One region of the Arthrobacter sp. zg-Y20 genome, then DNA from elsewhere that is predicted to be linked to it. Evidence: predicted binding sites of a transcription regulator. Region 1 holds the regulator's gene; the other holds the start of a gene.

The links. Region 1 encodes HspR, which represses chaperone genes until heat shock. Its sites were predicted from a motif close to AAGTTGAGTCNNNNNGACTCAACTT; they were not measured.
Region 2: a site for HspR is predicted at 4,257-4,281, ahead of QNO06_RS09820 (Hsp20/alpha crystallin family protein). Genes of this name have one in related genera too.

Annotation. Positions count from the first base shown of each region.
Region 1 is NZ_CP126241.1:3,034,315-3,050,024, forward strand. It holds gene QNO06_RS14500 (DEAD/DEAH box helicase) at 1-299, opposite strand, end outside; gene trmB (tRNA (guanosine(46)-N7)-methyltransferase TrmB) at 578-1,447, shown strand; gene QNO06_RS14510 (SDR family oxidoreductase) at 1,444-2,196, opposite strand; gene QNO06_RS14515 (helix-turn-helix transcriptional regulator) at 2,298-3,137, shown strand; gene QNO06_RS14520 (NYN domain-containing protein) at 3,288-4,268, shown strand; gene QNO06_RS14525 (class I SAM-dependent methyltransferase) at 4,375-5,040, shown strand; gene QNO06_RS14530 (SDR family NAD(P)-dependent oxidoreductase) at 5,046-6,005, opposite strand; gene QNO06_RS14535 (TetR/AcrR family transcriptional regulator) at 6,097-6,633, shown strand; gene QNO06_RS14540 (heat shock protein transcriptional repressor HspR) at 6,643-7,155, opposite strand; gene QNO06_RS14545 (DnaJ C-terminal domain-containing protein) at 7,219-8,223, opposite strand; gene QNO06_RS14550 (nucleotide exchange factor GrpE) at 8,362-8,991, opposite strand; gene dnaK (molecular chaperone DnaK) at 8,994-10,871, opposite strand; gene QNO06_RS14560 (class I SAM-dependent methyltransferase) at 11,126-11,929, shown strand; gene QNO06_RS14565 (low molecular weight protein-tyrosine-phosphatase) at 11,961-12,527, shown strand; gene QNO06_RS14570 (nucleoside/nucleotide kinase family protein) at 12,517-13,113, shown strand; gene cls (cardiolipin synthase) at 13,144-14,619, opposite strand; gene QNO06_RS14580 (aminodeoxychorismate lyase) at 14,704-15,585, shown strand; gene QNO06_RS14585 (energy-coupling factor transporter transmembrane component T family protein) at 15,604-15,710, opposite strand, start outside.
Region 2 is NZ_CP126241.1:2,041,202-2,056,911, reverse strand. It holds partial or broken gene coaBC (bifunctional phosphopantothenoylcysteine decarboxylase/phosphopantothenate--cysteine ligase CoaBC) at 1-10, shown strand, start outside; gene metK (methionine adenosyltransferase) at 65-1,288, shown strand; gene QNO06_RS09830 (primosomal protein N') at 1,294-3,432, shown strand; gene QNO06_RS09825 (hypothetical protein) at 3,437-3,586, opposite strand; gene QNO06_RS09820 (Hsp20/alpha crystallin family protein) at 3,742-4,176, opposite strand; gene QNO06_RS09815 (NmrA family NAD(P)-binding protein) at 4,359-5,231, opposite strand; gene QNO06_RS09810 (TetR/AcrR family transcriptional regulator) at 5,347-5,898, shown strand; gene QNO06_RS09805 (phosphotransferase) at 5,913-6,884, opposite strand; gene QNO06_RS09800 (MarR family winged helix-turn-helix transcriptional regulator) at 7,007-7,468, shown strand; gene QNO06_RS09795 (NADP-dependent oxidoreductase) at 7,478-8,491, shown strand; gene QNO06_RS09790 (glycosyltransferase family 4 protein) at 8,501-9,592, opposite strand; gene QNO06_RS09785 (alpha/beta fold hydrolase) at 9,595-10,485, opposite strand; gene QNO06_RS09780 (aldo/keto reductase) at 10,485-11,321, opposite strand; gene QNO06_RS09775 (MIP/aquaporin family protein) at 11,520-12,266, shown strand; gene glpK (glycerol kinase GlpK) at 12,323-13,846, shown strand; gene QNO06_RS09765 (RNA polymerase sigma factor) at 14,061-15,107, opposite strand; gene leuS (leucine--tRNA ligase) at 15,450-15,710, shown strand, end outside.

The DNA.
Region 1 (15,710 bases):
AGCGGCTCAATCACGTTGTTGATCTGTGTGGCCAGTTCGCGTGTGGGTGCCAGGACCAGGCCCAGCGGGCGGTTCGGACGGCGGCGGTAAGCTGCCTCGTTCTCGGCCAGCCGGGTGACCAGCGGCAGGGAGAAGGCGAGGGTCTTGCCGGAGCCGGTGCGCCCGCGGCCCAGGACGTCGCGGCCTTTAAGGGTGTCGGGGAGGGTTTCCACCTGGATGGGGAACGCCTCGTCGATTCCGGCGGCAGCGAGGGAGGAAACAAGTGCCTTGGGCACACCAAGGGCAGCAAAAGTGGTCATTAAAGACAGGCAACTTTCGGTAAGAGGCCCCCAACGCCGTTTGGGCCGGGGGTTCGCCGAAGAAAAGTCAGACAGTGTCTACCGCGCTAACAGGCGGGACAAAAGAAAGCGTTCATCGACGCAGGCTGGACTGCTTACACACACGGCTGCAACCTGTGGCTGCGGCCGTGGCAGGACCAACATCTCCCTACAGTTTACCGTAATACGGAAAGTTTCCTAATCGGGGCGGGCGGCAGCGGTGAAAACCGGGGCCCCGGCAGCCGATAGCATTAACGGTGATGACTACTGAACCAGCCCTGCCGCAGGCCGAGGGCACCGACCCTGACATCGACGTTGACTCCGAAACTGGCGAGGACCGGCATTTCCGCTCTCCGGTCTCCTTTGTCCGGCGCGGCTCGCGCCTCCAGGGCCGCCGCCAGCAGGCCTGGGATGAACTGTCGGACCGTTTTGTGGTGGATGTGCCGCGCGAGGAAGCCGATACCTCGGTGCATCCGGAGTACGTGTTCGACGCCGCGGCGGAGTTCGGGCGCACCGCACCCCTCGTCGTCGAAATCGGGTCTGGACTCGGTGAAGCCGTCACGCACGCCGCGGAGCAGAACCCGGACAAGGACTTCCTTGCCGTGGAGGTCTACCTGCCCGGCCTGGCACAGACCCTGCAGCGCATCGGGCAGAAGGGCCTGACCAACGTGCGTGTGGTGCAGGCCAACGCCCCCGAGGTGCTGACCAGCATGCTCCCCGCCGGATCCGTGGACGAAGTATGGGTGTTTTTCCCGGACCCCTGGCACAAGACCCGCCACCACAAGCGGCGCCTCGTCAAGGAGTCCTTCGCCGAGCTGGTGGCCCGGGTCCTGGTGCCCGGCGGCACGTGGCGGCTGGCCACGGACTGGTCCGACTACGCCGTACAGATGCGCGAAGTCCTGGACGCCTCCGAACAGTTTGAGAACCTGCATACCGGCGAGCAGGCCGGCGAACGGGGTCCGCTGACCCGGGTGCACCGTGAAGGCCTCGAGAACAAGGTGCCGGAGGACGACGTCGATGAGCGCGGCGGTTGGGCTCCCCGCTTCGAGGGCCGCACCCTCACCAGCTTCGAGAACAAGGCGCACCAGGCCGGCCGGCTCATCTTCGACCTCGCCTACCGCCGGATCTAGGCCGGCACCGCAGGATTGATCGCTGCGACCGCCGCATCGTAGCGGCCTTCGGTTTCGGCAAAACGCAGGAACTTCACGGCCTCGACAAGGATTTCGTGCGCATCGGGCTGGGCCTGAAGCAGGGCCATGACCTCATCGGCGAAAGCATCCAGCGGGAGATAGTGCTCGTTCACCGAGCCGCCGGGCATCAGTTCGGTCCGGACCGCCGGCGGCACCAGTTCAATGACCTGCACGGACGTCCCGGCAAGCTGCAGCCGGAGGCCTTCGCTAAACCGGTGGATAAAGGCCTTGGTGCCGTTGTATGTCGGAGTGTTGGCCAGCGGGGTATGGGCCAGCCCGGAGGAAACGGTCATGATCACCGCATCCGGCCGGGTCTGCAGGTGCTCGATAAACGCGGCCACCAGCCGCAGCGGGCCGTTGATGTTGGTTTCCACCAGGCGCTCGGCTCCGGCGAGGAAGCTTTCGCTGCGCATGTCTTCACCGGTCATGATTCCTGCCATGGCAATCAACACGTTCAAGTCCGGGTGCCCGGCCAGCACGGTGTCGCGGGCCGCCAGGACGGAGGCCGGATCGGTGGTGTCGACGGCGACGGTCGCGAAGCCGTGTTCGGCGGCCAGCAGCTCCAGGACCTCGGTCCGCCGCCCGCCGATGATGACGGTGTTGCCGGCAGTCTGCAGGCGGACGGCGAGGGCCAGGCCGATGCCGGAGGTGGCACCGGGAATGAAAATGGTGTTTCCGTTAATGTTCATGCCCCCAGTGTTGGCCCGGCCGGCGGCGGGCGGGAGAGGAGCGTTTGTCGTAGGATTCCCGGTCCCTGTATAGAACGGCTGCGGTGGCCCATGATGGAGCCATGGACCGCCCCACACTTGCCGACTTCCTCAAATCCCGCCGGGATGCCCTGCGCCCCGACGACGTCGGGCTGTCCGCCGGGACCCGGCGCCGGGTGGCCGGGCTGCGGCGGGACGAGGTTGCGACGCTGGCCGGGATGTCCGTGGACTATTACACCCGGCTGGAGCAGGCCCGCGGCCCGCAGCCTTCGGAACAGCTGCTGGGATCGCTGGCCCGGGCCCTGCGGCTGAGCTACGACGAGCGGGATTACCTCTTCCGTTTGGCTGACCGTAATCCGCCGCCCCGCGCGTCCCTGGACCCTCATGTGGCCCCTGCCCTGCTGCGGGTCCTGGACCGGCTTGATGATACGCCGGCGCTGATCCTTTCCGCGCTCGGGGAAACACTGGCGCAGAACAGGCTTTCCATGGCACTGCTGGGAGACCATTCCCGGCTCACCGGGCCCGCCCGCAGCAGCGTTTACCGCTGGTTTACCGATCCCGCTGAACATGAGCTCTATCCGCCGGCTGACCGCGCACGGCAGGGCCGCGCCCAGGTTGCCGGGCTGCGGGTGGCAGTTTCCGCAAACTCGGCCCGTGCGCGGGAACTGGTTCGCCTGCTGCAGAAGCGCAGCCCTGAGTTCACCGAAATATGGAAGGACCACGCGGTGGCCACCCGGTTCGCCGACCACAAAACGCTGCTGCACCCGGAACTGGGCGAAATCGAGCTCGACTGCCAGACCCTGTACAGCGAAGACCAGAGCCAGGCCCTGCTGGTGCTGACTGCTGCCCCGCGCAGCGAGGCAGCGCAGAAGCTTGGCCTGCTGGCGGTGATCGGCCAGCAGCGGTTCGCCCCCGCCGGATAACCGGCCGCGAAGTACGCTCCTTCGGCGGTGCCCCGGCAGGGCCGGACGGCACTGCGCCTTGACCCCGGTTTGCCCTTGCAGTACCGGCGGCGGGAAACTGGTGGTACGGATGGCAGTGAGCCCTCCGCCGGCCCAGAAGGATTTTGCACCATGCCCGAACCGAGCGACGCACGCGTCGGCCTCTATATCGACTTCGACAACATTGTCATTTCGCGCTACCAGCAACTGCACGGCCGGAACGCCTTCCAGCGCGACGGGATCCGCAATTTCGACAAGACCAACCGGGATGCCGATCCCGATATTGCCGCGAAGCTCACCGCTGCCACTGTGGACTTCAATGCGATCATCGACTTCGCCGCGTCCTTCGGCACCCTGGTGGTGAACCGGGCATACGCCGACTGGTCGGTCCCCGTCAACGCCAGCTACCAGCGGCAGCTGATGTCCCGCGCGGTGGACCTCACCCAGTTGTTCACCACCACAACGCGCGGCACCAAGAACGGTGCCGACATCCGGCTTGCCGTGGACGTGGTGGAAGACCTTTTCCGGCTGCCGGACCTGACGCACATCATCATTGTGGCCGGGGATTCCGACTACATTGCCCTGGCCCAGAAGGCGAAGCGGCTGGGCCGCTTCGTGGTGGGTATCGGTGTGGCCGGTTCCACCAGCACCTCCCTGGCCGCCGCGTGCGACGAGTTCGAGGATTATGACTCCCTGCCCGGCATTGTTGCGGCTGTCGCCGCGGCACCGGGATCCGCCAAGGCCCCTGCTGCGGCAATGGACCAGACCCCCAGCAAGGCCCGCAAGCTCACCGTGGTGCCCATGTTCTCGCACACCGAAGACGCCCGCTTTGAGGAGCCGGACACCGCTGAAGACATTGACCCGCGGACCCTTGCCACCGAACTGCTTGTCCGTGCACTGAAGATCGGCCATGCCAAGGGCGACGACGAGTGGCTCAACACAGGCACGGTAAAGAACCAGATGCGGCGTATGGACCCCTCCTTCAACGAAAAGCCGCTGGGCTTCCGGTCCTTCACCGACTTCCTTTCCTCCCGCAGCGACCTGGTGGAACTGGACGACGACGGCCCGCAGCGCCTTATCCGGCTGCGGCCCGAGGCCGAAGCCCGGGAGTAGCCCGCTCCGGCGGGCTAGTCCCGACGAGGACATGGACGACTGCAGGCATGTTGCCGGTCCGGCAACATGGTTTGCGGTGCACCGGTGGCCGGCGCATGCTTCAGTTATGGATTCGAACACCCCGCATCAGGCCGCCCGTCCCGCGCCGCAGCCTGCCCCTCCCCTGCCGGAACCGGCAGGCGTGGAAGAAGAGTGGGACCAGCGCTACGCGGCCAGTGAAGCCCTGTGGAGCGGGCAGCCGAACGGTGCCTTGGTCTCGGAAGCTGCTGCCCTGGCTCCGGGGCGGGTACTCGACGTCGGCTGCGGCGAAGGCGCCGACGCGCTGTGGCTGGCCGCCCGCGGCTGGGACGTGACCGCACTCGACGTTTCCTCCGTAGCCCTGGAACGGGCAGCACGGCAGGCGGAAATGCAGCGCCTGCAGATCGCCTGGGTGCACAGCGGCCTGGTCGAAGCCCAGCTCCCCGCGGCGTCCTTCGACCTGGTGTCGGCTCAGTATCCGGCATTGCTGCGCACAGCAGATCATGCCGCGGAACAGGCCTTGCTGCAGGCGGTCGCCCCCGGTGGCCTGCTCCTGGTGGTGCACCATGCCGTGGCCTCCGACGCCGGGCACAGCCACGATCTGGACCAGTATGTGCTCCCCGCAGATATTGCCGCCGCCTTGGACGGGGACTGGCGGATCGAGGTGCATGAGACCCGTCCGCGGCACGTAGCTTCCGGTGCCGGCGCCCACCACAACGAGGATGTGGTGCTTCGGGCCCGCCGGCTGCGCTGACCGCGCTAGCGCAGGCCCGGCTGCGTTGCCGGGGCTCCAAGTCCGGGGATTTGCACGCCGGCCAGGTCTTCGAGCTGGAGCCAGAGCCGCTCCGGCGATTCATCCGGGCCTGCCGTGTGCGCGTTGGGCTCCACGGCCACGGGCATTCCCCGCAGCCGCTCCTCCGGGGCGAAGTACTCTCCCCCGCGCACCGCGGGATCGGTCAGGGCGCGCACGGCGGGGTATGCCGCGGCGTCTTTCCCCTGTGCCCACGGTGTGTAGGGATTGCGCCGGTACGGTGTCGCAGCATCCCGGACACCCGCCCGTTCCGGTGTTTTGGCATCTACGCCCACCCCGGGCCGGGTGAGGACTGACGCCACCGGGAGACCCGCTGCACGCAGCCGGCGGTCGAGTTCATGGCCGAAAACCTCGGTGGCCGTCTTGGCCTTGGTATAGGCGCCAATGCCGGTCCATGGCAGGCCGCGCACGTCCTGCAGCCCGTACCGCTTGATCCCGACAAATCCCGTGGACGCATGCACCACGCGGCTCAGCCTGCCGCCGGTCTCCCCTGTGGCCGAGAGCAGGGGCAGGATGCCCGCCAGCAGACGAACGCTGGCCGCAACGTGGGTCCCCAGGAGGATCGGCAGCCCATCACTTGTCATGGTTCGCCGGTTCATGGTCATGGCGCCACCGTTGAGGAAGATGCCGTCCAGACGGGGCAACGCGGCAATTTTGCCTGCGGCTGCATCCACGGACGCGAAGGAACCCAGTTCGATCACCACCGCGGAGAGGGAGGCCTCCGGCACATAGTTCCGGATGGAGGCCTGGGCCGCGCCTAATTTGTCAGCCGATCGGGAGGCCAGGACAACGTGTGCCCCCGCTCCGGCCAGCTGCTCGGCGGCGAAATATCCTATACCCGCTGTGGCCCCGGTAATAACAAATGTGCGCCCCGTCTGGCTGGGAAGGGTGGCTGGGTTCCAGGTCATGATTGCCCTCTCGAATCTAAGTGGATCATCTATCCGCTTAGAACCTAGCACACGAAACGGATACTTCATCCGATTGAGTTACACTGGACCCATGCCACCGCTTCGTTCAGATGCCGCCCGCAGCCGATCACGGATCCTGGACGTGGCCCGCCGGCATGACCCCCAAGAGCTGCGGATGAATGACCTCGCCCGGGAGGCGGGCGTAGGGGTAGGGACGGTCTACCGCCATTTCCCGACCATGCGGGCACTGTTGGAGGCACTCACGGCCGACACCTTGGGCCGGATGCAGGAGATTTCACGCCGTGCCGCAGCTGAACCGGATCCAGGCGAAGCGCTTGCCCTCTACCTCGGCGCGGCCCTCGAACTGCAACTGGAGGACGGCGGACTCCAATCCGTCCTGCTTTCCCCGGAGGATGAAACCGAGGGGGTGCGGGCAGCAAAGGAGGAGATTTTCGCTGCATTCAAAGCTGTGCTCGCCCGGGCCAAGTCCGCGGGCATTATCCGCAGCGAACTGACCCTGCCGCAGCTCTCCCACCTGGTTTGCGGGATCGAGCATGCTGTTCGTCTGGGCACCCCGGAGGACAGGAAACCCATGCTGGCCATACTGCTCGCCGGACTGCGCCCCTAAAGAGGAGTGCTACAGGGACTGGACGTATCCGTCGTCGGCGTAGTTCCGCTGCGCAGTCTTGCCTGCGGGAAGCGCGCGCAGCCGGCTTCGGCGTTCCATCAGCGAGACCAGGCCCAGCTGCTTCACGGCAGTGGCGGCCGCCGGCGGCCGCTGTCCTCGGCTGAGGGTAACGACGTCGCCGGCCAGCCCGGCCGCAAAGACCCGGCTGTGGTCCGGGTTGCGGCGCTGGACCTCATCCAGTTCCGTGGATAGTTCCACGATCCGCTGGCGCAGCCCGGTGACCTGGTTCTGCAGTTCCATGATGCGTTTGATGCCCTCCAGGGAAACGCCCTCCTGGGACAGTTTCTGGACCTCGCGCAGCAGTTCAATGTCGCGTTGGGAGTAACGGCGTGACCGGCCGGGCGCCCGGCTGGGCCGGACAATGCCGAGCCGGTCATATTGCCGGAGGGTCTGCGGATGCATTTCCGCAAGCTCAGCGGCAACGGAGATCACAAAAATAGGCGCATTAGCATCTATGCCCATTGTTCCTCCTTGACGGCTGTTGAAATAGTAACGCGGGAAGTTCGCCCTCCGGCGACCGGCACGCTATAGCCGGGCTTTGGCTGCCAGCGAGGCTCGCGGGTCCTCGCCCTTGGTCGCTTCGGCGAACGCTTCCACGGCTTCGCGGGCATCCTTGTTCAGGTGGGACGGCACGGCGACGTCTACGGTCACCAGCAGGTCGCCGTTGCCCTTGGACGTGTGGACGCCGCGGCCCTTGACCCGCAGGGTGCGCCCGGACGGCGTTCCGGCGGGCACCTTCAGGCGGACGGTATCGGAGGTCAGCGTAGGCACCTCGATGGTCGCGCCCAGGGCGGCCTCGGGGAAGGTGACCGGCACATGGATCCGGATGTTGTTGTCTTCCCGGGTGAAGAAGTCGTGCGGGGTGACGTGCACAGTAACCATCAGGTCCCCGGGACCGGCCGCACCGGGCTGGCCCTTGCCCCGGACCCGGATCTTCTGCCCGTCCTTGACGCCGGCAGGCACCCGGACTTCGACTACTTCCCCGCTGGGTTCCCGCAGCCCGATGACGGTGCCGTTGATCGACCCGGCAAAGGAAATAGTGGTGCTGGCCGTGCGGTCCGCACCCTTGGTGGGCGGCGGGGCGCCGAACCCGCCGCCGCCGAACCCGCTGCCGCCGAAGAGGTCGGCGAATTCGGGCGGAATGTTGCTGCCGCCGGCGTTGAACGTGGTGCGCCGGCCCCCGCGCGGGGATGCGCCCTGGCCGAACAGGCCGCCAAAGATGTCTTCAAAGCCCGCACCGCCGCCGGCGCCGCCGCCGGCACCAGCGGGGCCGCCGGCCGTGAACCTGGCACCGCTTCCCATTGCCCGGATGGCGTCGTACTGCTGGCGCTCCTCAGCGTCGGAAAGAACGGAGTAGGCCTCGGAAAGGTCCTTGAACATCCGCTCGGCGTCTGCATCATTCTGGTTCTGGTCCGGATGGTATTTCCGTGCCAGTTTCCGGTACGCCTTTTTAATGTCGGCGTCCGACGCATCCTTGGGAACACCCAGAATCTTGTAAAAGTCCTTATCGACCCAATCCTGACTAGCCAATTGGCGTCCCCTTCCTCATTTGCCGATCCCGCTCGTTTCGAGCACGGCCACCGGACCTGCTGCTGCCCCGGCTTGCTGCGGGACCTGCCTATGGAAATGTCCGGGGCCGCCTGCTGGCGGCCCCGGACGCGGTACTGCTTACTGTTCCGGAACCGAAACAATCACCTGCGCGGCACGCAGGACCCGGTCGCCGGACTTGTAGCCGGACCTCAGGATCTGCGTCACCGTATCGAACGTGACATCCGCACTCTGCTGCTGGATGAGCGCCTCGTGGATGTTCGGATCGAACTCCACCCCGGTCTCATCGATACGGGCCAGGCCGTAGGTCTTCAGCGTGTTCTCCAGCTTGGTGGCGATCGCGGCGAAGGGGCCCTCCGCCAGGTCGCCGTGCTGGCGTGCGGCGTCGATGTCATCCAGGACCGGCATCAGTGAATTCAGCACACCGATTACCGCCATTTCCCGGGCCACATCCCGGTCGCGTTCCACCCGCTTGCGGTAGTTCACGTACTCGGCCTGCAGGCGCAGCAGGTCGTTGCGCAGTTCCGCCGCCTCGGGCGAACCGGCGGCAGCAGGCTGCGCCGGCACGTCGGCGTTGTTGAGGATCTGCTCCGCCTGGGACAGTGCGTCGCCCCCGGCTGCCGGGGCGGAAGCCGATGCTTCCTCCCCGGTGCCGCCGTTGGCCTGCGTCTCGTCCTGGCCGGGCGTGCCCTGGCCGCTTACCGGTTCTTCGCCTTCGGGAGTGTTCCCGTGCTCGTTACCCGCCGGCATGATTACTTCTTTTCTTCGTCGTCGACAACTTCGGCGTCCACGATGTCTTCGTCATCGTTGGCGCTGCCGGCAGCGGAACCGTCACCGGCCGCACCGGCGCCCGGGGCGCCTTCAGCACCGGCAGCGGAGGCCGAAGCGTAGATGGCTTCGCCGAGCTTGGTCTGGGAAGCCTGCAGCTGCTCAAACGCGCTCTTGACCTCGTCGTCGTTGTCCGTGCCCTCAAGGGCCTTCTTCAGCGAGTCGACGTCGCCCTTGACCTCGGTCTTGACGTCTTCGGGCAGCTTGTCGTCATTGTCGGTGAGGAGCTTGTCCACCGAGTAGGCCAGCTGCTCGGCCGAGTTGCGGACGTCGGCAGCCTCGCGGCGCTTCTTGTCCTCGGCTGCGTGCTCTTCGGCCTCGCGGACCATCCGGTCAATGTCGTCCTTGGACAGCGAGGACCCGCCGGTGATGGTCATGGACTGCTCGGCGCCGGTGCCCTTGTCCTTGGCGGACACGTGCACAATGCCGTTGGCGTCGATGTCGAAGGTGACCTCGATCTGCGGGACACCGCGCGGAGCCGGCGCAATGCCGGTCAGCTCGAAGGTGCCCAGCGGCTTGTTGTCGCGGGTGAACTCGCGTTCGCCCTGGAAGACCTGGATGGCCACGGACGGCTGGTTGTCATCCGCGGTGGTGAAGGTCTCGCTGCGCTTGGTGGGGATGGCCGTGTTGCGCTCGATCAGCTTGGTCATCACTCCGCCCTTGGTCTCGATGCCCAGGGACAGCGGGGTGACGTCGATCAGCAGGACGTCCTTGCGCTCGCCCTTCAGGACACCGGCCTGCAGTGCGGCGCCAACGGCCACAACTTCGTCCGGGTTTACGCCCTTGTTCGGTTCCTTGCCGCCGGCCAGCTGCTTCACGAGTTCGGAAACGGCGGGCATACGGGTGGAACCGCCCACGAGGATGATGTGGTCAATGTCGGCAACCTTGATGCCGGCTTCAGCGATGACGTCGTTGAACGGCTTCTTGGTGCGGTCCAGCAGGTCCTTGGTCAGGTCCTGGAACTTGGCACGGGAAAGGTGCTCGTCCAGGTGGACCGGGCCTTCGGGGGTGACCGAGAGGTACTGCAGGGAGATGTTCGTGGAGGTGGCCGAGGAGAGTTCCTTCTTGGCCTGTTCCGCGGCTTCCTTCAGGCGCTGCAGGGCGATCTTGTCCTTGGACAGGTCCGCACCCTTGGCCTTGGCCTGGCTCAGCAGGTAATCCACAATGCGCTGGTCCCAGTCGTCGCCGCCGAGGCGGTTGTCACCGGCGGTGGCGCGGACCTGGATGGTGGAGAAATCGTCTTCGTCCTTGCCGACTTCCAGCAGGGAAACGTCGAACGTGCCGCCGCCAAGGTCGAAGACGAGAATGAGTTCGTCTTCCTTGCCCTTGTCCAGGCCGTAGGCCAGGGCAGCTGCGGTGGGCTCGTTGACAATGCGCAGCACGTTCAGGCCGGCAATCTCGCCGGCTTCCTTCGTGGCCTGGCGCTCAGCGTCGTTGAAGTAGGCCGGAACGGTGACCACGGCGTCCGTGACCTTCTCACCGAGGTAGGCCTCGGCGTCGTTCTTCAGCTTCATCAGGATGCGGGCGGAGATTTCCTGCGCGGTGTACTTCTTGCCGTCTACGTCCACGCTCCAGTCGGTGCCCATGTGGCGCTTGACGGAGGAGATGGTGCGGTCAATGTTGTTGACGGCCTGGCGCTTGGCGATCTCGCCGACCAGGACCTCGCCGGACTTGGCGAACGCCACGACCGACGGCGTGGTGCGGCCGCCTTCAGCGTTGGCGATGACCGTGGGCTCGCCGCCTTCCAGCACCGAGACGACCGAGTTGGTGGTTCCGAGGTCGATACCTACTGCACGTGACATATTTGCTTCCTCTTTCCTTGGAAAAACCCGCATCTTCGTGACTTCTCCCGCGGCGGTTCCCTTCCCGGACCGGGATGGCTTCCTCCGTTGGACATCGCGTAGAGCAATTGAGCGTTCTGGACTCAACTTTACTCAGAGCTGATTCTTTGTCAACAAACTTGAGCGCAGGAGGCTCAAGTTTGGTTGGAGCCCTTGCGGAACACGCGGTCGCGCTTTGGCTCCCTGCGGCGGGCGGAGGGCGGTAGGGTCCTGCTATGCGTCCCGAAACGTACACCCACGGCCACCACCAGAGCGTGGTGTCCGCCCACGCGGTCCGCACGGCGAAGGACTGCGCCGCGTATCTGCTGCCCGAAGTGAAGCCGGGCATAAGCATGCTCGACGTCGGCTGCGGCCCGGGCAGCATTACGGCGGACCTTGCCGAACTGGCAGCCCCCGGGGTGGTGATCGGCCTGGACGCCTCTGAGGACGTCCTGGTCCTGGCCCGCGAACTGGCCGCCGCCCGCGGCCTGGCGAATGCCTCCTTCGCCGGGGGAAACATTTATGACCTGGACTTCCCCGACGAGACCTTCGACGTGGTCCACGCCCACCAGGTGCTCCAGCACCTGGCGGATCCGGTGGCCGCCCTGCGCGAAATGCGCCGGGTCACCAAGCCCGGCGGGCTGGTGGCAGTGCGCGACGTCGATTTCCATGGCATGAGCTGGTACCCGGCGGTTCCCGAGCTGGCCGAATGGATGCAGGTCTACCAGCACATTGCCCGCGGCAACCAGGCCGAACCCGACGCCGGGCGGCACCTGCTCTCCTGGGCACTGGAGGCAGGGTTCACGGACCTGACACCCTCATCCTCCAACTGGCTGTACGCGACCGAAGACCAGCGGGCCTGGTTGGCCGCATCATGGTCCGAGCGGGTGCTGCATTCCGCCTTCGCCGAGCAGGCCTCCGAACGCGGGTTGGCGGACCGGGAGGGTTTGGAACGGCTCTCCGCCGGCTGGCAGGAATGGGCCGCAGCACCGGACGGCTGGTTCCTGATGCCCTGCGGCGAGCTGCTCGCCCGGGCCTGAGCAGGCCGGCGTTCTGCGTAGGATTTAAGGCATGTTCCGGATCCAGACCATATGCACGGGCAACATTTGCCGCTCCCCCATGGCCCAGTTTGCGCTGGCCCGCGCCTTCGGCGACGCCGCCGCGGAACGGCCGGTTGCCGGGGAAGAGCCGGCGGCAGTGGCGGTGGACTCCGCCGGACTGAGCGGCTGGGAAGCGGGCAAGCCGATGGATAAGCGGGCCGCGGCCGAACTGCGGCGCCACGGCTATCCGGATACTGGCATCACTGCCTTCCGGGCCCGCGGGTTCCAGCCGGAATGGTTCGCCGAACGTGACCTGATCCTGGCCATGGACTACGGCCATTTTATGGAACTGTCGCTGCAGGCCCCCACGCAGGCGGACCGGGCCAAGGTGATGATGCTGCGGGCCTTCGACCCGGCCCTGCAGACACCGGCCGGCCGGCCGCACCCCTCCGCGGAACTGGGCATTGCGGACCCCTGGTACGGGGACCAAAAGGACTTCGAGGAGTCCTACGCCCTCATCACGGCCGCCGTGCCGGGCGTGCTGGAGTATGTGGAACAGCTCCTGGCGAACCGGTGCGAAAGCCGCCATGACCGCTGAGCCCGCAGCTTCCACCGGAGACTCCCGCAAACCCCTGCTCATCGCCGTCGACGGTTTCTCCGGAGCCGGCAAAACGACGCTCGCCACCGAAGTGGCCGCAGCCTTGAGCCGCCGCGGAAGCGTGCGCCTGTTCCACCTCGAGGACATTTACCCCGGCTGGGACGGCCTGGAATCGGGAATGGCCTACTACCGGGAGCAGGTCCTGCGTCCGCTCGCCCGGGGGCAGGCGGCCCGCTGGCAGGCCTGGGACTGGGAAGCCGGACGCCGCGGACCCTGGCGGAGCACCGAACCGGCCGACGCCGTCGTCTTCGAAGGGGTGGGCGCCGCGCACCGCGAGGCCCGCAGCATGCTGGACACCGCCGTATGGGTGGGCGGCGAGGAATCCGTCCGCCGCAGGTACGCCCTGGAGCGCGACGGCAGCACCTACGCCCCGCACTGGGAGCGCTGGGCCGCGCAGGAGCGGCGCTGGTCCGCCGACGACGACGCGTCCGCCGCCGCGGACCTGGCGGTGCGGATGGTGGGTCCGGACGCCAATGCAGCAGCGGCGCTGGCGTCGGTCCTCGGCGTGCTGGACCGCGCTGCCTGAACTGCCGGCGCTGGCCGCCGCGCGGGCTCCTTACTGCAGGGTGGCGGTCAGCCGGGCCACGTTGTCGATGTAGCGCTGCCAGAGGGGGCGGTCCACCCAGTCCTCCAGCAGCAGTTCCTTGGACAGGGCGCGGTAGGTGTCCTCGACCCGGCGCATCTGTTCCACGATGGTGCCGTCGAACATCATCATGGAGACTTCGAGGTTCAGCGAGAAAGAACGCATGTCCATGTTGGAGGAGCCCAAGACGGCCACCTCGTTGTCAATGGTGAAGTGCTTGGCGTGCAGGACCAGCGGCTTGGGGTACTGGTAGATCCGGATCCCGGCCCGGAGCAGCGCCTCGTAGTAGGAGCGCTGGGCGTGGTCCACCAGGAACTGGTCGCCCTTTTCGGAAACGAACAGTTCCACTTCCACGCCGCGCTGGGCCGCCGTCGTCACCGCGTAAAGCAGGGTGTCATCGGGCACGAAGTACGGGCTGGTGATGGAAATCCGGTCGCTGGCCGAATAGATCAGGGACGCGAACAGGCGCAGGTTGTTTTCGGTGCTGAAGCCCGGTCCGCTGGGGACCACCTGGCAGGTCACGTTGCCCGGATCGTAGGTCCATTCGTACAGGCTGAGTTCGCGTTCTAGGTTCTCATCGGTTTCGGCGTTCCAGTCGGTGGCGAAAACGACGTTGAGCTCATCCACCACCGGTCCTTCCACCCGGGCCATCAGCTCCACCCATTTGCGGCCGGAGCGGCGGTTGCGGCCCTTGTGGTAGGCAGGCTCAATGAGGTTCTGCGATCCGGTGAACGCAACGGCTCCGTCCACCACCACCAGTTTCCGGTGGTTGCGCAGGTCCGGACGGCGCCAGCGGCCCCGGAAGGGCTCCACCGGCAGCATCCGCCGCCATTGGACATCACTGTTGCGCAGTTCGCGCAGCATCTTCCGGTAGCCCTTGATCCGCAGGGTGCCGATGTGGTCGAAGAGCAGCCGGACGGTGACGCCGCGGGCAGCCGCTGACTTGAGTGCCTGGAAGAACTGCCTGGTCTGGGCGTCGTAGCCCATGATGTAGAACTCCACATGCACGTAGCGTGCGGCTTTTTCCACCGCACGGGTCATCATGTCGATGGACTCCGCGTAGTCGCGCTGCAGGTCGACCTTGTTGCCGTCCAGTGTGGGGAAGGACCCCAGCCGGCGGTTCAGCTCGGCGGCGTTGAGCACCCACTCCGGTCCGCCGTAATTACTGCCCTCGGCCTCAAGTTCCTTGGTGTTCTCGCGCACCGTCCGGTTGATCTCCGCCTGCCGCCGCACCCGGTGGTCCGACAGCCGGTGGTTCCCGAAGAGGGAGAAGAGGATGATGCCCGGGATGGGAAGGAAGAAGATGCACAGCAGCCACGCCATGGCCGTCGTGGGACGCCGGTTGCCGGGAACAACGCCCAACGCAATAATCCGGATACCGTAATCCACCACGGCCAGCACGGTCGCCGTCCATCCGGACAGGTCAAAACCGGTCAGAGACCACCACACGCTCAAGCTCCTCCCAGCAGCACCCTGCCCTCAGCCTATCGGTACGGGGGTCCCGGGCGTGTCCCGCGCCGCTAGGCTGGTGCCATGACTGTTCTGGTTTTCCTGGATTCCGCGTACCCCGACGGCCGCCCTGCCGATCCTGCGGTGCCGCATCTGCTCGTGAGCGACCTGGGCGTCACCCGCGGTGACGGGATTTTCGAGTCGCTGCTGGCCGTGGACGGTGTGCCCCGGAAACCGGACGCGCACCTGGACCGGCTGGCGTCCTCGGCACAGCTGCTGGACCTGCAGATCCCGGTACGCCAGGCCTGGGAGCGGGCCATCGCCACGGCATTGGCGCTGCACTTCGGGCAGGGCGCTGCCGGGCCGCAGGGCCGGGCCGCGGTGAAGCTGGTGGCCACCCGGGGCGTGGAAGGCAGCGGGACCTCCACGGCGTGGGTGCAGGTTTCCGCCGCGCCCGACGCGGCGCGGCAGCAGACCGACGGGATTAAGGTGCTGCTGCTGGACCGCGGCTATGACAGCATGGCCGCGTCCCGGGCACCCTGGCTGCTGCTGGGCGCCAAGACGCTTTCCTACGCCGTGAACATGGCCGCCCTGCGCTACGCCAAGGAACACGGGGCCGATGACGCCATTTTTACCTCCTCGGACGGCAAGGTCCTGGAGGGACCCACCTCCACGGTGGTGCTGGCCCGCGAACGGGACGGTGTCCGGACCCTGCTGACCCCCGAACGGAAGAGCGGCATCCTGGCCGGAACCACGCAGGACGCCCTCTTCAAGGCCGCCGAAGCTGCCGGCTGGGAACTGGGCTACGGCCCAATGGTTCCGGAGGACCTGTTCGCGGCCGACGGCGTGTGGCTGGCTTCCAGCATCCGGCTGCTGGTTCCGGTCCGTTCCATCGACGGCCGCGAGCTGCCTTTCTCCGAGAGCCTGAACAGCGAACTCGCGAAGCTGGCCGACACCGCACTCTGAGCACTCAGCCCCCGATGCTCAGGTCAGGATGAAGTTGAACGTGCCGGCCGCCAGCGCCGCTGCCACCGCGGCGGCTGACACGACCACTCCCGTGGCCAGCACCGCGGCGTCGATCCTGCTGAACG
Region 2 (15,710 bases), 990 kb from region 1:
CCGGTCCTGACCCCGCGGCCGGCCGGGTCCGGGAGTGTCCGGGGTGCCCGGTAGAGTAAATGCTGTGACTTCTACTTCTGCCTCTCCCAAGACGCAGTCCAACCTGCGCCTTTTTACCTCGGAATCCGTCACTGAGGGCCACCCGGACAAAATCTGCGACCAGATCAGTGACGCCATCCTCGACGGACTGCTCAAGGTGGACCCCGAGTCCCGGGTAGCTGTTGAAACCCTCGTGACCACCGGCCTGGTCCATGTTGCCGGTGAGGTGACCACCGAGGGCTACGTCGAAATCCCGCAGTTGGTCCGCGACACCATCCTGGACATCGGCTACGACTCTTCCGCCAACGGCTTCGACGGTGCGCGCTGCGGTGTGTCCGTCTCCATTGGCCAGCAGTCCCCGGAAATCGCCTCCGGCGTGTTCAACTCCCTGGAAAACCGCACCGGCAAGGTGGTGGACCCGTACGACGCCCAAGGCGCGGGGGACCAGGGCATTATGTTCGGCTACGCCAGTGATGAAACCTCGGTGCTGATGCCCACGCCCATCTGGCTGGCGCACCGGCTCTCCGAGCGCCTGACCAACGTCCGCAAGGACGGCACCCTCCCGTACCTCCGCCCGGACGGCAAGACCCAGGTCACCATTGGCTACGACGGCGACCGCCCAGTGTCCGTTGATTCCGTGGTGGTATCCACCCAGCACGCCGCAGACCTGGACCTTGAGCAGCTGCGGGCCGACATGGCGGCGTACGTCATTAATCCCGTGCTGGCCGGCAGTGACCTGGACGTCTCCAACGTGCAGCACATCATCAACCCGGGCGGCCCGTTCGTCATCGGCGGCCCCGTGGGAGACGCGGGCCTGACCGGCCGCAAGATCATTGTGGACACCTACGGCGGATTCGCCCGCCACGGCGGCGGCGCCTTCAGCGGCAAGGACCCGAGCAAGGTGGACCGTTCAGCGGCCTACGCCATGCGCTGGGTGGCCAAAAACGTGGTCGCCGCCGGCCTGGCCCGGCGTGCGGAAATCCAGATTGCCTACGCCATCGGCATGGCCCGCCCCGTAGGCATCTACGTGGAGACCTTTGGGACCGAAACCGTTGACCCGGCCCGGATCGCTGACGCCGTCCAGGAGGTCTTCGACCTCCGCCCGCTGGGCATCATTAACGGCCTGGACCTGAAGCGCCCCATCTACCAGCGAACCGCCGCGCACGGCCACTTCGGCCGCGAGGATGAAGGGTTCACCTGGGAGCGCAAGGACAAGGTCGAGGACCTCCGCAGCTACTTCAACGTGTAGCCGGCATGGCAGCGGACCAGTCCGGGGAGGCCGTGCAGCTGTCGCTGCTGCACGGCTTCACGCCGCCGGCCAAGGCAGTGGGCAAGGCCCAGCCGGCGCCTGCCCTGCCGATAGCGCGCGTCTTGCTGGACTCGCCCCTGCCGCACCTGGACCGGCCGTTCGACTATCTGGTTCCCGTGGAGCTCGACGCCGACGCGGTGTCCGGTGCCCGGGTCAAGGTGCGGTTCGGCGGGCAGGAGCTGCCCGGGTTCATCACCGAACGGACCGCGGAAGCGGATACCACGGCCCGGTTGATGCCGCTGGGTAAGGTCATTTCCCCGCAGCCGGTGCTCACCCCGCAGATCCTTCGCCTGGCTGAAGCGGTGGCGGCACGGTACGCGGGCACGGTGCACGATGTGCTGCGCGTCGCCATTCCGCCGCGGGCGGCCCGTGTGGACAAGGAATTCACGGCACGCAAGAACGCGGCGGACGACGGCGAAACTGCTACGCCGGCCGCACCGGGTAAGGCTGACGGACCGGAAGGTGCCGGAGCGAATCCGCTGGCACGTTATCCGCACGGCCCCCGCTTCCTCACCCACCTGGCTGCCGGCCACAGTCCGCGCGCGGTGCTCTCCTCGCTGGGCGGATACGGACCGCAGGACTGGCCTGCCGAAATCGCCGAAGCCGTCCGGTCCACGCTGATTTCCGGGCGCGGGGCCGTAGTGGTGGTGCCCGACAACAAGGACCTGGCCCGGCTTCAGGCTGCCCTGACCGCACGCATCGGAGCCGACGCGTTTGTGCGGCTGACTGCGGAGGACGGTCCCACCCCGCGCTACCGCAGCTTCCTAAAGCTGCTGCACGGTGACGTCCGGGTTGCTATCGGCACCCGGTCAGCTGCCTACGCACCCGTAACGGACCTTGGCTTGGCCGTGCTCTGGGACGACGCCGATGACCTGCATGCCGAGCAGCGCGCTCCCTACCAGCATGCACGCGATGTCCTGCTGCTGCGCACCGAACTGGAGAACTGTGCGCTCCTGCTTGCCTCGCATTCGCGCAGCACCGAAGCCCAGCGGCTGGTTGCCAGCGGCTGGGCCGCCGGGATCGCGGCCGAGCGCTCCACCGTCCGCGGGCACGCGCCCCGCGTGGTCAGCACCTCGGACTCCTTCACCATGGAACGGGATCCGTTGGCGGCCCGGGCCCGGATTCCGCATACAGCGTGGAAGGCCGCCCAGGACGGGCTGACCCGCGGTCCGGTGCTGGTCCAGGTGGCACGTACCGGTTTCTCTCCGGCCCTTGCCTGCCAGGACTGCCGGGAACCCGCGCGCTGCCGGCACTGCTCCGGTCCGTTGGGGCTGGCCAGCCGAAACGGCATTCCTGCCTGCCGCTGGTGCGGGCGCCCGGAGCCTATGTGGCACTGCGGCAACTGCGGCGGAACACAGCTGCGCGGTTCCACTGCCGGCGCGGGACGCACTGCCGAGGAGCTGGGGCGCGCCTTTCCTTCCACCACGGTCATTTCATCGGCTGGGGACCATGTGCGGGCCGAGATCCCTGATGCGCCTGCACTGGTGGTTGCCACGCCCGGAGCCGAACCGGTTGCGGCCGGCGGATACGCGGCGGCCATCCTGCTGGACGGCAACGCGATGCTCTCGCGGGAGTCCCTGCGTGCCGGGGAAGATACCCTGCGGCGCTGGTTCAGCGCCGCCGCGCTGGTTCGTCCGGCGGGGGAGAAGGGACTGGTGGTGGTGACGGCCGACGACGGCACAACCGTTGGGCACCTGCTGCGCTGGGACCCTGCGGGGGCAGCGGAGCGCGAACTGGCGCTGCGGCAGGAACTAGGCCTGCCTCCTGCTGTACGGTATGCGGAGCTGACCGGTTCGCGTGAGGCACTGGAAGCCTTTAGTACCCGGCTGGACCTGCCTCAGGGGGTCCGTTCCATTGGTCCTGCACCGCTTCCCTCCGCAGGTCTTCCGGGCGGCGTCCAGGACAGCGGACCGGAGGCCGGGCAGCTGGGCGGAGCCGGCGGCAGGTACCGCACGCTGCTGTTCTTCCCCTATGCTGCGGCCCCGTCCATCACGGCGTCGTTGCGGTCCGTCAAGGCCGCAGCATCCGCGCGGCGCACGGGGGACCCGGTGTACGTGCGGGTGGACGGCACCGACATCCTTTAAGCCGCTACAGCAGTTCACACAGGACGGCGCAGCCCGCCAGCAGCACGAGGAGCGATAGCTGCGCGGCGTTGCCCAGCCTGGCAAGCCTTCCGAGAAGTCCGCGGGGCACCCCGTGGATCATCCAGCCGGGCCGATTGACTTTGGGAATATGCACAGGCCATCCCTTCTTCCTGGACGCGGCGACTAAGAGGAGTCCCTTCCAGTATCCAGCCGGCCACGGAACGGTCCCTAACCGGAGCGGCGTGAACTTGGCAACAACCGCGTACAAGAGCGGGGTCCCGGGAGAGTTCCCGGGACCCCGCTTGGTTTTCACGCGCTGACGGCCTCGTGTGCCTCGGCGTCACGGGCTTCGCCTGCCTGCACCGCGATCTTCCTCGGCTTGGCCCGCTCGCTCACCGGGATGGTTACGCTCAGGACACCGTTCTCGTAGCTTGCGGAGATCTTCTCGGTGTCGAGTCCCTGCCCCAGGTTCAGCTGGCGCAGGAACGAACCGCTTTCCCGTTCACGGGTGAGCCACTTGACGCCTTCGGCTCCGTGCAGCGTGCGCTGGGCCCGGATGGTCAGCAGCTGGCCGTCGATATCAACGTCGATGGATCCGGGATCGATGCCCGGCAGGTCGGCGGCCAGGACATAGTGGTCGCCCTGCCGGTAAAGGTCCATCGGCATGCCGCGGAGCGTTCCTTCACCGCGCAGTGCCTGTGCCATCCGGTCGAGTTCCTGGAACGGATCAAACTTCATAGCCATGTGGTATCAACTCCTCCATTCGATCGCTTGATTCAAGCGTTGTTCTGCGTTTGTTGTGCGTTTGTTGTGCAATTGTTCCAAAGCTGAGTGAGCATCACTCAACTTGCGGAAGCAGATTAGCACTCCACGGGTCGGAGTGCCAACTACTTTTTCGGCGGCACAGGTGACGCAGGCGCGGGAATTCAGAGCGCAGGTTTGAGCGTGGTTTCCACCCAGGCCGCGAAGCTTGTTTCGGTAACCCGGTGCGGGTCTCGGACCTGCACGTCGTAAATGCCGTTGTTCTGGGCGGTCCCCATGTCCGCTAGGCCCTGAACCCAGCCTTCACTCATGCCGTATTGGAGGAGCGTCGACCGGTAGGTATCGGAGCTGACCTGCGCAAAGTGCACGGGCCGGCCGATACTGTCCGAGATAATCCCTGCCATCTTCCGTGGGGTGAGCAGGTCCGGCCCCACCACGGGTAACGACTCCTGCCCCGTCCAGGTCCGGTCTGTCAGCAGTCCCACCGCAACACGGGCGATGTCGGGGGTCGCGACGGTCAGCAGTACTTTGTCCTGCTCGTTGGGCAGGGGGAGTATCCCGTGGTCCTTGATGGATGAGCGGTGGTTCAGGAGGTTGTCCATAAAGAAGGGCATGGCCAGGGAGCGGGTGTGCACGCCTGTTGCGTTGATGATCCCTTCCGCCTCCAGGGCAGCGGAGAGGTGCCCGGCCTCTGCCGTATACCCCCGCCCGAGGGTGGATACCACGACCGCACGCTTGACCCCTGTTGCGGTAATTGCAGCCGCCGACGCCGCGGCGAACCCGCGGTAGTGGCTCCGTACATTCGCTGCATGGACATCTGGCGGGGTGATGTGGAGTACGGCATCCGCCCCCTCGTAGGCAGCCATGGCGACCTCAGGGTTGCCGTGCGAACCCGCGAACACCTCGACGTTTTCGGCGATGCCGTCCGGCAGCGCCGCGGGGTTCCGGGCAATAACCCGCACGGACTGGCGCTCCGCGAGCAGGCCCTGAACTACTGCGTGCCCGATCTGGCCGGTTGGTGTGGTGACTACAATCATGGTTTCCTCCGAAAATGGGCATCCTGCTTGGCAGGACTGGAACCGGAGTTCCGGTTCCGCTTTGGTGTGCGCCACAATACGGAACTACAATTCCGTTTGTCAAAGGAGTGCCACATTGAATGATTCTTTACGCGCCGATGCGCGAAGGAACCGGCAGAAAATCCTGGCTGCAGCCAGGGAGCTGTTCGCCAGCCACGGCAACGATGTCCACATGGACAGAATTGCTGCCCATGCCGGCGTCGGCATAGGTTCCCTTTACCGGCACTTCTCCAACAAGCAGGAGCTGCTCACGGCGATTGTGCAGGAACGATTCGGCGGCATGTCTGAGCTCGCCCGCTCGGCGGAGGCCATCGAAGACCCCCGGGCGGCATTTGAGGCCGTGCTGGTGGGCTACCTGGAAGCCGCGGACGACGACGCCGGCTTCCAGCTCGCCTTGCTCGGTTCCGGGCCTTTCGAATGGGAGGGCGTCCAAGCCGAGAAGACGGAGTTTGCCCGCATCGTCACCCGGATCATCCGCAGGGCCGCTGACTCCGGTGCCGTGCGCGGGGATCTGACCTGGGACGACTTTCCGGTGATCACCTGCGGGATTATGTCGACCATGTATTTCCAGCCCGGAGGCGCCGATTGGCGCCGGCATCTGACCCTTGTCCTGGAGGGGCTGGGATAGCCTGCGGCCCCGCACTACCCCTGCCGGCGAGCCAGCCAGTCGTACACCAGCCGGGCTGTGTGCCGTCCGTGGATGCGCAGGAGGGGACTGGTGTCGACGTCGGGTTGGCTGCCCCAGTGGATCATGTAGTTCAGCAGGGCTGCCAGCAAGGCATCAATATAGGCGTCCGGCACGTCCCGGGTGAGTTCGGACCGGCGCAGCCAGGCATCGGCGTCGATACCGTCGGCCCGGCCGTAAGGCAGCACCCCCACCCAGTCGATCCAGGGTGCACCGGTGCCCAGGAAATTCCAGTCGCAGAACAGCGCACGTCCGTTGCTGATGAGGATATTGTCGGCGCGCAGATCGCCGTGCAGGACGGCGTCTCCGGCCAGTGCCTCGGGACACAGGTCCAGTGCTTCCTGGAACCCGCCGGCCTCTTCAGCGCTGAGCCCGGGCAGGAACCACGGCGGCTCTCCGCCGTCGGCCACCGCCTTGAACCGGGTCGGAATCAGGGCCATATCTTCGGCAACCGGTGTTCCGCCTTCGGAACGCGGGAAGCCGGCGAGCAGTGCTGCGGCAGTGACGCAGGCGGTTTCGACGGCGGCAACATCCGCTTCGGTCCAGGGTTGGCCCGGCATCCGTCCGGGCACGGCCTCGTACACCAGCACCTGCCAGTGAATGCCGTCGGCCACCAGCCGTTGCACACTGCGCAGGGCAGGCATAGGCATCCCCGGGAGCAGCAGGGGAACCACCTGGGACTCGCGGAGATAGGAAGGGTAGATGAAGGCGTCCGACGCAGCGGCCGCCTTGGCGAAGATACGGTCCCCGCTCTTGTTCCCGAGCACCGCAGCGAAGCCGGGGGTGAACCCGCCGCCTGCCGGCTCCACCAGTGACACCCCGCCGTCAAGGGAAGCGGCAATGCTGTCCCGGACAGCAGCAGGAAGCCGGCCCCAGGGGAGACGGCGTGCGGTTCGGCGGTAATCGGGAATAGCCAGGGGTTCCTGCATGGCCACAGCCTACGGGAGGGGGCGGCAACCTGCCGCCAGCTGCTGCAGCCGGGCGACAGGCGCCAGCAGCCCCGAAGGCAATTAAGTTGTACACAACTGAGTTGTGTCCTACGGTGGAAGGCATGAACGAATCGCTGCAGCGCCAGGTCTGCTTCTCGCTGTACTCAGCCTCACGGGCCGCCACCGCGCTGTACCGTCCGATGCTCGAGGAACTTAAGCTGACCTACCCGCAGTTCCTGGTAATGACGCTGCTCTGGGAACAGGACGGCCAGAGCGTGAGTGACCTGGGGCAGTCCCTGGAACTGGACTCGGGCACGCTCTCTCCGCTGCTCAAGCGGCTGGAAGCGGCGCAGTTGCTTCAGCGCCGCCGGGCCGTTGAGGACGAGCGCCGGGTCCGCGTCTACCTCACAGATGCAGGACGCGCCCTGGAACAGAAATCCCACGACCTTCCGGACCGTGTCGCAGCATCCGCCGGCCTGGATCCGGAGGAACTGCGCAGCCTCCAGGAAACCCTCGCCAAGGTCAATGCCGCGCTGCGGCAGTCCGTGGCCAAAGCCCAACAGTCCATCCACCCCAACAGTTAGGACCTCTCCATGAGCACGTACCCCGAAACAGGCCGTGAAATCCAGCTTGCCTCCCGCCCCGAGGGCTGGCCCGCAGATGAGAACTTCCGCTTGGCCGAAGTGCCGGTCCCTGAACTGCAGGACGGCCAGGTGCTGGTCCGTAACCTGCACATGTCCGTGGACCCCTACATGCGCGGACGCATGAATGACGTGAAGTCCTACGTCCCGCCGTTTAAGCTCGACGCCGCACTCGAGGGCGGTGCAGTCGGCGAGGTCATTCAGTCCCGCTCGGATGACCGCAAGCCCGGCGACATAGTGCTCCACGGCCTTGGCTGGCGGGACTACGCGGTGCTGGACGGCCGCCGCACAAAGGTCATTGACACGGATCTGGCACCCGCCAGCGCCTACCTGGGTGTACTGGGAATGCCCGGACAGACCGCTTACATCGGCCTGACCAAGGTGGGGGAGTTCAAAGAAGGGGATGTGGTTTTCGTCTCGGGTGCCGCAGGCGCCGTGGGATCCCTCGTAGGCCAGATCGCCAAGGCGCTGGGAGCGAAGAAGGTCATCGGCAGCGCCGGTTCCGCGGAAAAGGTCCAGCGGCTGCTTGACCTCGGATTCGACGAGGCGTTCAACTACCACGAGGGCCCCGTCAAGGACGCCCTGAAGAAGGCAGCCGGTGCGGACGGTATCGATGTCTACTTCGACAATGTTGGCGGCGAACATCTCGAAGCAGCCCTCTCAGTGATGAACAAGGGCGGCCGGGTCGCAATGTGCGGGGCCATCTCCCAGTACAACGACAAGGGCGCCGCCACCGGACCCCGCAACCTTGCCATCGCCATCGGCAAGGAAATCACGCTGCGCGGCTTCATCGTCGGCAGCTACAGCCAGTATGTCGACGAGTTCAACACCGTGATGGGCGGCTGGCTGCGGGACGGCGCGGTCAGCTACGACGAAACCTTCGTGGACGGTCTGGAGAACGCACCGCAGGCCTTCATCGACCTGATGAAGGGTGCCAACAAGGGCAAGATGGTCGTTAACCTCTAACGGCAGGCGCTAACGACGACGTCGGCGGCCGGGGAACAGGCGTACAGCCTCCCCGGCCGCTGCCATCAGCTGCCGCGCGGAAGCCGCCCATCCGTAGTCGCCCGCCCGCTGCAGGCCGGCGTCGGACGCCTTCTGCCAGCGCTCCGGCACCGCCAGCTCACGGACGGCACCGGCGAACGCGGCCGGGTCGTCCGGATCCACCAGCAGGGCCGCGCCGCCGGATACCTCCCGGAAAATCGGAATGTCGCTGGCCACCACCGGGGTGCCCACCGCCATTGACTCGATCACCGGCAGCCCGTAGCCCTCGGCCTTGGACAGGGTCACCAGGGCCGTTGCCCGCCGCAGCAGGTGATCGTATTCCTCATCGGTCACCCCGTTGTGGAACCGCACCTGCGCCCCGGCCGGAACCAGGGCCTCCAGTTCCGTCCGCCGTGCATCGCTGATCCGGCTGAGCAGGTGCAGCGTGAACCCGGGCAGGTGCTCCATGCCGCGGATAACCGTTTCCACATTCTTGTACGGCATAAACGAACCCATATACAGCAGCGACGGTTCCGCAGGGGCATCCGCCGTCCGCGGCACGGCACCTGGCTGCGGTGCATTGGCAAGGATCCGGACCGGCCGCCTGGTCAGCCGGTGCTGCTCCATCAGCGCCCGCGTGGTCTCGCTGATGGTGGCAACGACGTCGGCCCGGTTCAGCAGGAGCCGCTGCGGCCAGTACGCCAGGTGGTACAGCCGCCACAGGGCACGCACCGGCAGCGGCAGGAACGACGGCGGGGCGGGGTTCTGGTAGTAGATCAAGTCGTGCAGGGTAAGGATCAGCGGGTACTTCCGTCCCCAGCTGCCCATGGTCTGCATGGGGCAGAACACCGCATCCGCCCCCAGCCGGTTGATCCGCCGGGCCACAAACAGTTCGGCGGGGGACAGGGGACTGTTGATCCTGACCCACGGCAGGTCCGGCAGCAGGGCCAGCTGCCGCTCGTCCGAAATCAGCATCAGGACATCGGCGTGTTCACTGACCGCTTCGATCATGCTGGCGCCGTAGCGGCTGATCCCGTCGTGGTGGTCCGTGCGGGTAAACCGGGCGTCGATGGCCAGCCGCATCCTCATGTGTGCCTCCGGGACAGGAAATCTTCGATTATTGCTGCCGCTTCGGCCGGTTTTTCATAGTGCACCAGATGCCCCACCCCGGGAAGGATGTGCAGCTCAGCGTCTGGAATCATAGCCGCCAGCTTCCGCTGGCCCTTCACGGATCCGAGGTCGTCCTGTTCCGCAGCGATCAGCAGCACCGGCATCGCCAGCTGCGCGGCGACGTCGCGCACCGTGGCGGAGATGGAGGCCCGGAACGCGTCCAGGACCACCGCGCGGTTGGCGAAGGCACTGAAATACGCATCATGCTGGCCGTGGATCCAGCGGCGCAACCCCGGATCACGGGTCTTGGCCATCATGATGCTCATGCCGCGGACAATCAGCGGGCTGCGCAGCAGTGCCATGCCGGGCCTCTCCGGCAGGGCGGCACTGGCCCGGTAGTACAGCTCCGCCGCCTTGCTGGTGATGCCCTTGGGTCCCTCCAGGGCAGGCTCACAGATGGGGTTGACCAGCACCAGTTCGCTGATCAGCTCCGGGGACTGTGCCGCGAGGTGCGAGGAGATGATCGAACCGAAAGAGTGGCCCAGCAGCACCGTGTCCGGGCCCAGGTCCAATGCGGCGAGGGCCTCCCGGACAAAGGAGGCGTAGGCCGGAACATCGTGCCGGCCGGGCAGGGCGGAGCCAATGCCGAACCCGGGAAGGTCGGGCACCAGGACCCGGTGGCGGGGGAGGGATTCCACTATGCGGAGCAGCCCGTGGTGGTCGCCGCGGAAGCCGTGGACCATCAAAACGGGAGGTGCGCCGGCGTCGTCGAGCGGGCTGAAGTCCCAGCAGAACTGCTCGGTGCCCGCCACGGTAAAGGAGCGGACGACGGCGTTGCGCGCCAAGGTCACGGCCGAAGCGGACATCAATTGACCTCATCCGGATGGGAGCCGGACCGCTGGCCGCGGTCCAGGCCGTTAATCGCCTGCCGGTGCGCGTCCGTCAGCTCGAAGGAGAACAGGTCCAGGTTCCCCGCAATCCGCTCCGGGCTGCTGGCCTTGGGGATCACCACGTTGCCCTGGTCCAGGTGCCAGCGGAGGATGACCTGCGCCGGGGTCCGGCCCAGTTCGCCCGCTATTTGCCCGATGACCGGGTCGGCCAGGACGGCACCGCGTCCCAGCGGACTCCACGCCACCGTGCGGATGCCCAGCTGCTCATGGAGTTCGCGCAGTTCCTGCTGTGCCAGCCACGGGTGCAGCTCAATCTGGTTCACGGCCGGAACAATTCCGGTGGCATCCATCAGCTGCTCCAGGTGTGCCGGCTGGAAGTTCGAGACGCCGATCGCCCGCACCCGGCCGGAGGCGTACAGGCTTTCAAGGGCCCGGTACGTTTCAATGAACAGGCCTCGCCGGGGGCAGGGCCAGTGGATCAGGTAGAGGTCCAAGTAGTCCAAGCCGAGCCGCGCGAGGGAGTCGTCGAAGGCCTGCAGGGTGGAGTCGTAGCCTTGGTCCGTATTCCAGACCTTGGAGGTGACAAAAATGTCCCCGCGGGCGGCGCTGCCGCTGTCCGTGAAGGTATTGACGGCCTCGCCCACCCCGGTTTCATTGCCGTACAGGGCGGCAGTGTCCACATGGCGGTAACCGGTGTCGAACGCGGTCAGGCACAGGCCGGCCGCGCTGTCTTCCGGAACCTTGTAGGTGCCGAAGCCGATTTGGTCCATCAGGACGCCGTTATTGAGCTCGATTCGAGGTGCCGGCTGCATAAGATGACTTTACCGAGGTGGGCGCCCGCCAGCCGAATCGGACCTGACTACCTGTTTTGCCGTGCTGTAATTGGCGTGCCGCCAAAGAGGTCCGCTAAGGTAATGGCGCTTCTTGCAAAAGATTGGTTGCATAGAACCAAAGAAATCCGCCCACCCGTCTGGGGCGCGGAATGCCACAAATGATCGGAGGAGTCGATGGTGACTCTGGGAGAAGTTTTTATCAGTGAGCTGGCGGGAACCGCCATCCTCATCATTCTTGGCTGCGGTGTCGTAGCCAACGTTGCCCTGGCCAAGACGAAGGGTGCCGGCGGCGGTTTCCTGATGGTCAACTGGGGTTGGGCCATCGGTGTGTTTGCCGGTGTCTACGCTGCCGCCATTTCCGGCGCACACATCAACCCGGCCGTCACCGTGGGCCTGTGGGCCAGCGGTGCCGATGAATTTGCCCCCGGTGTCGAGGTGTCCTTCGGTGCGGCCCTGACCTACTTCGCGGGCCAGATGGCCGGCGCCATTATTGGTGCCTTCGTCGCATGGCTGGCGTACAAGAAGCAGTTCGACGACGAACCCGACGCCGCCAACATCCTGGGCGTTTTCTCCACCGGCCCGGCCATCCGTTCCTACGGCTGGAACCTCGTTACCGAAATTATCGGCACCTTCGTGCTTGTTTTTACGATTATTGCCTTCGCAGGTACACCGACCGAACTGGGTCCGCTGGCCGTGGCGCTGGTAGTGCTCGGCATCGGTGCCTCCCTCGGCGGCCCCACCGGCTACGCCATCAACCCGGCACGTGACCTCGGTCCGCGCATCGTCCACGCCTTGCTGCCCATCCGGCACAAGGGCAACAGCGACTGGGCCTACGCCTGGGTCCCCGTGGTGGGTCCGCTGATCGGCGGCGCCCTGGGCGGCCTCCTCGGCGCCCAGATTCCCCTCCCGGAAATTTCGCTGTAGCGCACCGGCCGCCGCCCGCGGTCACCCATATACCCCCACCGCAAGGAGCAGAAACAATGCCTGATAATCCCAGGTACATCATCGCCATCGACCAGGGCACCACCAGCAGCCGGGCCATCGTCTTCGACCACGACGGAAACATCGTTTCCACGGGCCAGAAGGAACACGAGCAGATCTTCCCGCACGCCGGCTGGGTCGAGCACGATCCGCAGGAAATCTGGACCAACGTCCGCGAAGTAGTCGGCACCGCCCTCTCCAAGGCGAACCTGACCCGGCACGACATCGCCGCCGTCGGCATCACCAACCAGCGCGAAACCGCGGTGGTCTGGGACAAGAACACCGGCGAGCCCGTATACAACGCCATTGTCTGGCAGGACACCCGCACGCAGCCCATCGTTGACGAGCTGGCACAGAACGGCGGCCTGGACCGCTTCAAGAACACCGTGGGCCTGCCGCTGGCAACGTACTTCTCCGGCACGAAGATCAAGTGGATCCTGGACAATGTTGAAGGGGCCCGCGAGCGGGCCGAGGCGGGGGACCTCATCTTCGGCAACACGGATTCCTGGATCGTCTGGAACCTGACCGGCGGCCCCGACGGCGGCGCGCACATCACCGATGTGACCAACGCTTCGCGGACGCTGTTCATGAACCTTGAGACACTCACCTGGGATGAGGACATCCTCAAGGAATTCGGCGTGCCTAAGTCCATGATGCCCCAGATCCGTTCCTCGTCCGAGGTCTACGGCATGGTTGCCGGGTCGCAGCTGCTCCGCGAAACCCCGGTCGCTGGCATCCTGGGCGACCAGCAGGCCGCCACCTTCGGTCAGGCCGCCTTCGCCCAGGGTGACGCCAAGAACACCTACGGCACCGGCTGCTTCCTGATCTTCAACACCGGCGAGGAGATTGTCCGTTCCGAAAACGGCCTGATCACCACCGTGGCCTACCAGCTGGGCGACGCCAAGCCGGTGTACGCACTGGAAGGTTCCATCGCTGTCACCGGTTCGCTGATCCAGTGGCTGCGCGACAACCTGGGCATGATCAACAGCGCCCCGGAAATCGAGGAACTGGCCCGCCAGGTGGACGACAACGGCGGCGTGTACATCGTTCCGGCGTTCTCCGGCCTGTTTGCCCCGTACTGGCGTTCCGATGCCCGCGGTGCCATGGTTGGCCTGACCCGCTACGTGAACAAGAACCACATTGCCCGCGCCGCGCTGGAAGCCACCGCTTTCCAGACGCGCGAAGTGCTGGACGCCGTGAATGCCGACTCCGGTGTTCCGCTGACCGAACTTCGCGTGGACGGCGGCATGGTTGCCAATGACGCCCTGATGCAGTTCCAGGCCGACATCCTCGGCGTGGACGTGGTGCGTCCCAAGGTCATCGAGACCACGGCCCTGGGTGCGGCCTACGCCGCCGGCCTGGCCGTTGGATTCTGGAACGACACTGACGAGCTTGGACGCAACTGGGATGAAGGCAAGCGCTGGAGCCCCGCCATGGAAGATGCCGAGCGCGAACGGCAGATGCGCAACTGGAAGAAGGCCGTCACCAAGACCTTCGACTGGGTTGACGCTGACGTGAACTGATACCACGCAAAGCATGACGCAGAAGGCCCCGGCGGTTACCGCCGGGGCCTTCTGCGTTGTGCCGCGCAGGCGGCAGTGTGGCGAGTTCTCCATGTGGCCGGAAACCCCGACTACCCGGGACACCGCCATCGCCAGGAGCGGGCAACAGCGGCTGCGACATCGCGGTGGACGCCACTCGGGCCCGGGAAGCGCAGGAAGCCACTGAAGCTGCCGGTCAGAAGTACGACAGGCCGTTGGTCTTGAAAGGCAGTCCCAGGCCCCCGGCCACTTCTTCCAGCAGCTCCGGGCAGAAGAAATAGACCTTCGTCTCCGCAATCAGCGGCACGCCTTCCGCGGCACGCATCCGGACGACGTCGGCCACCACTTCCGCTGCGTCAGGGCTGTCCTTGGGCCGTTCCCAGAGGAGGATGACCTCCTCGCCGTCGAACTCGTGCACGGTGGCCCGGTAGATCTCGGGCGCCTCCGGGCCGAAGGTGTGGTCCAGGGAACCGGTGCGGATTTCCTCGTGTCCGGTTTCGCTGACATTGCCCACCACCTCCGTGCGGCCGTTCGCCAGGAACAGGCTGACCATGGCCTCAATGTCGTAGGAGTTGAACGCATCCGCCAGCCGGCGCAGCAGTTCGGCGTGCCCGGCCGAAGGCACCGCCACAGCCGCGGGACCGCCGGACGAGCCGTCGGAATGCGACGGCGCCTCCTGGGCAGCCGCCAGCGTGTTCCGGCCGCGGTGCAGGGCCGATTTCACTGCACCGGCGCTGGTATCCAGGACGTCCGCGGTTTCGGCCAGTGAATAGCCGAATACGTCCTTGAGGACCACGCAGGCACGTTCCTTCGGTGGCAGGACATCCACCAGCCGGCGGAGGGCGGCCTCCACCGCCACGGCGGTGAGCGGATCGGCGACGCCGTCGTCCGCGCGGTCCATCTCCGGGGCGCTGAAGTCCGCCACAGTGTTCCTGGTGCTGCGCCGGACGGTGTCCAGCCAGGTGTTGGTGGCTATGCGGATCAGCCACGCCTGCAGGTTCCGGATCGGTTCGTGCCGCTGGGACGCCTCGGCCAATGCCTTGGTCAGGGTTTCCTGGAGCAGGTCTTCGGCGTCCCACACGTTCCCCGCCAGGCTTCGGCAGTAACGGTAAACGGAAGGGCGGACCGGCTCCAGGGCGAGCAGGAAATCGCGCCGGACCTGCCGCAGTTGGCGCGGAATGCCACCCAGTCCCGCACTGCCGCTTTCCGTGCCCGCCAATGACACTGCAGGGTTTGTATCCACTGGCATTTCGCTCCTTTTTACAGGCCGCCCCCGGCGGTCCTGAACCAACAATGGCATTGCGCCACAGCCTTTAACCGGTAGACGCACGGAGCAGGGGAAAAGATACGCTGCCGGGCAGAATTTCCCCCTGCGGCTCACCCCGGCATCCTGCTTCCGGAGCGCACGCTCTGTTGTAAAGTGGAGAAATGAGCGCAGTACTCCTCCTTAGCTAGCCGCGCACCGTCTGTGCGCGGCCGCCCCTTGCTTGTCGAGGGGCTTTTGTGTGTCTGGGGAGGACCAGGTTTCCGGTGCATCGGCCCGGAGCGCGGATCAAGATTTTTTCATTCAGGACAGAGGCGAAACATAGTGAGCACGCAGTCACAGACTGATCAGCAGGAAGAGGCCGTCTACAGTTTCGCGGCCATCGAACAGAAATGGCCGAAGGTCTGGGAGGACCTTGGCGTTTTCACCCCTGCCGATGACGGCTCCCGCGAACGCCGCTACGTGCTGGACATGTTCCCTTACCCCTCCGGCGACCTGCACATGGGGCACGCCGAAGCGTTCGCGATGGGCGACGTCGTTGCCCGGTACTGGCGCCAGCTCGGTTATGACGTGCTGCACCCG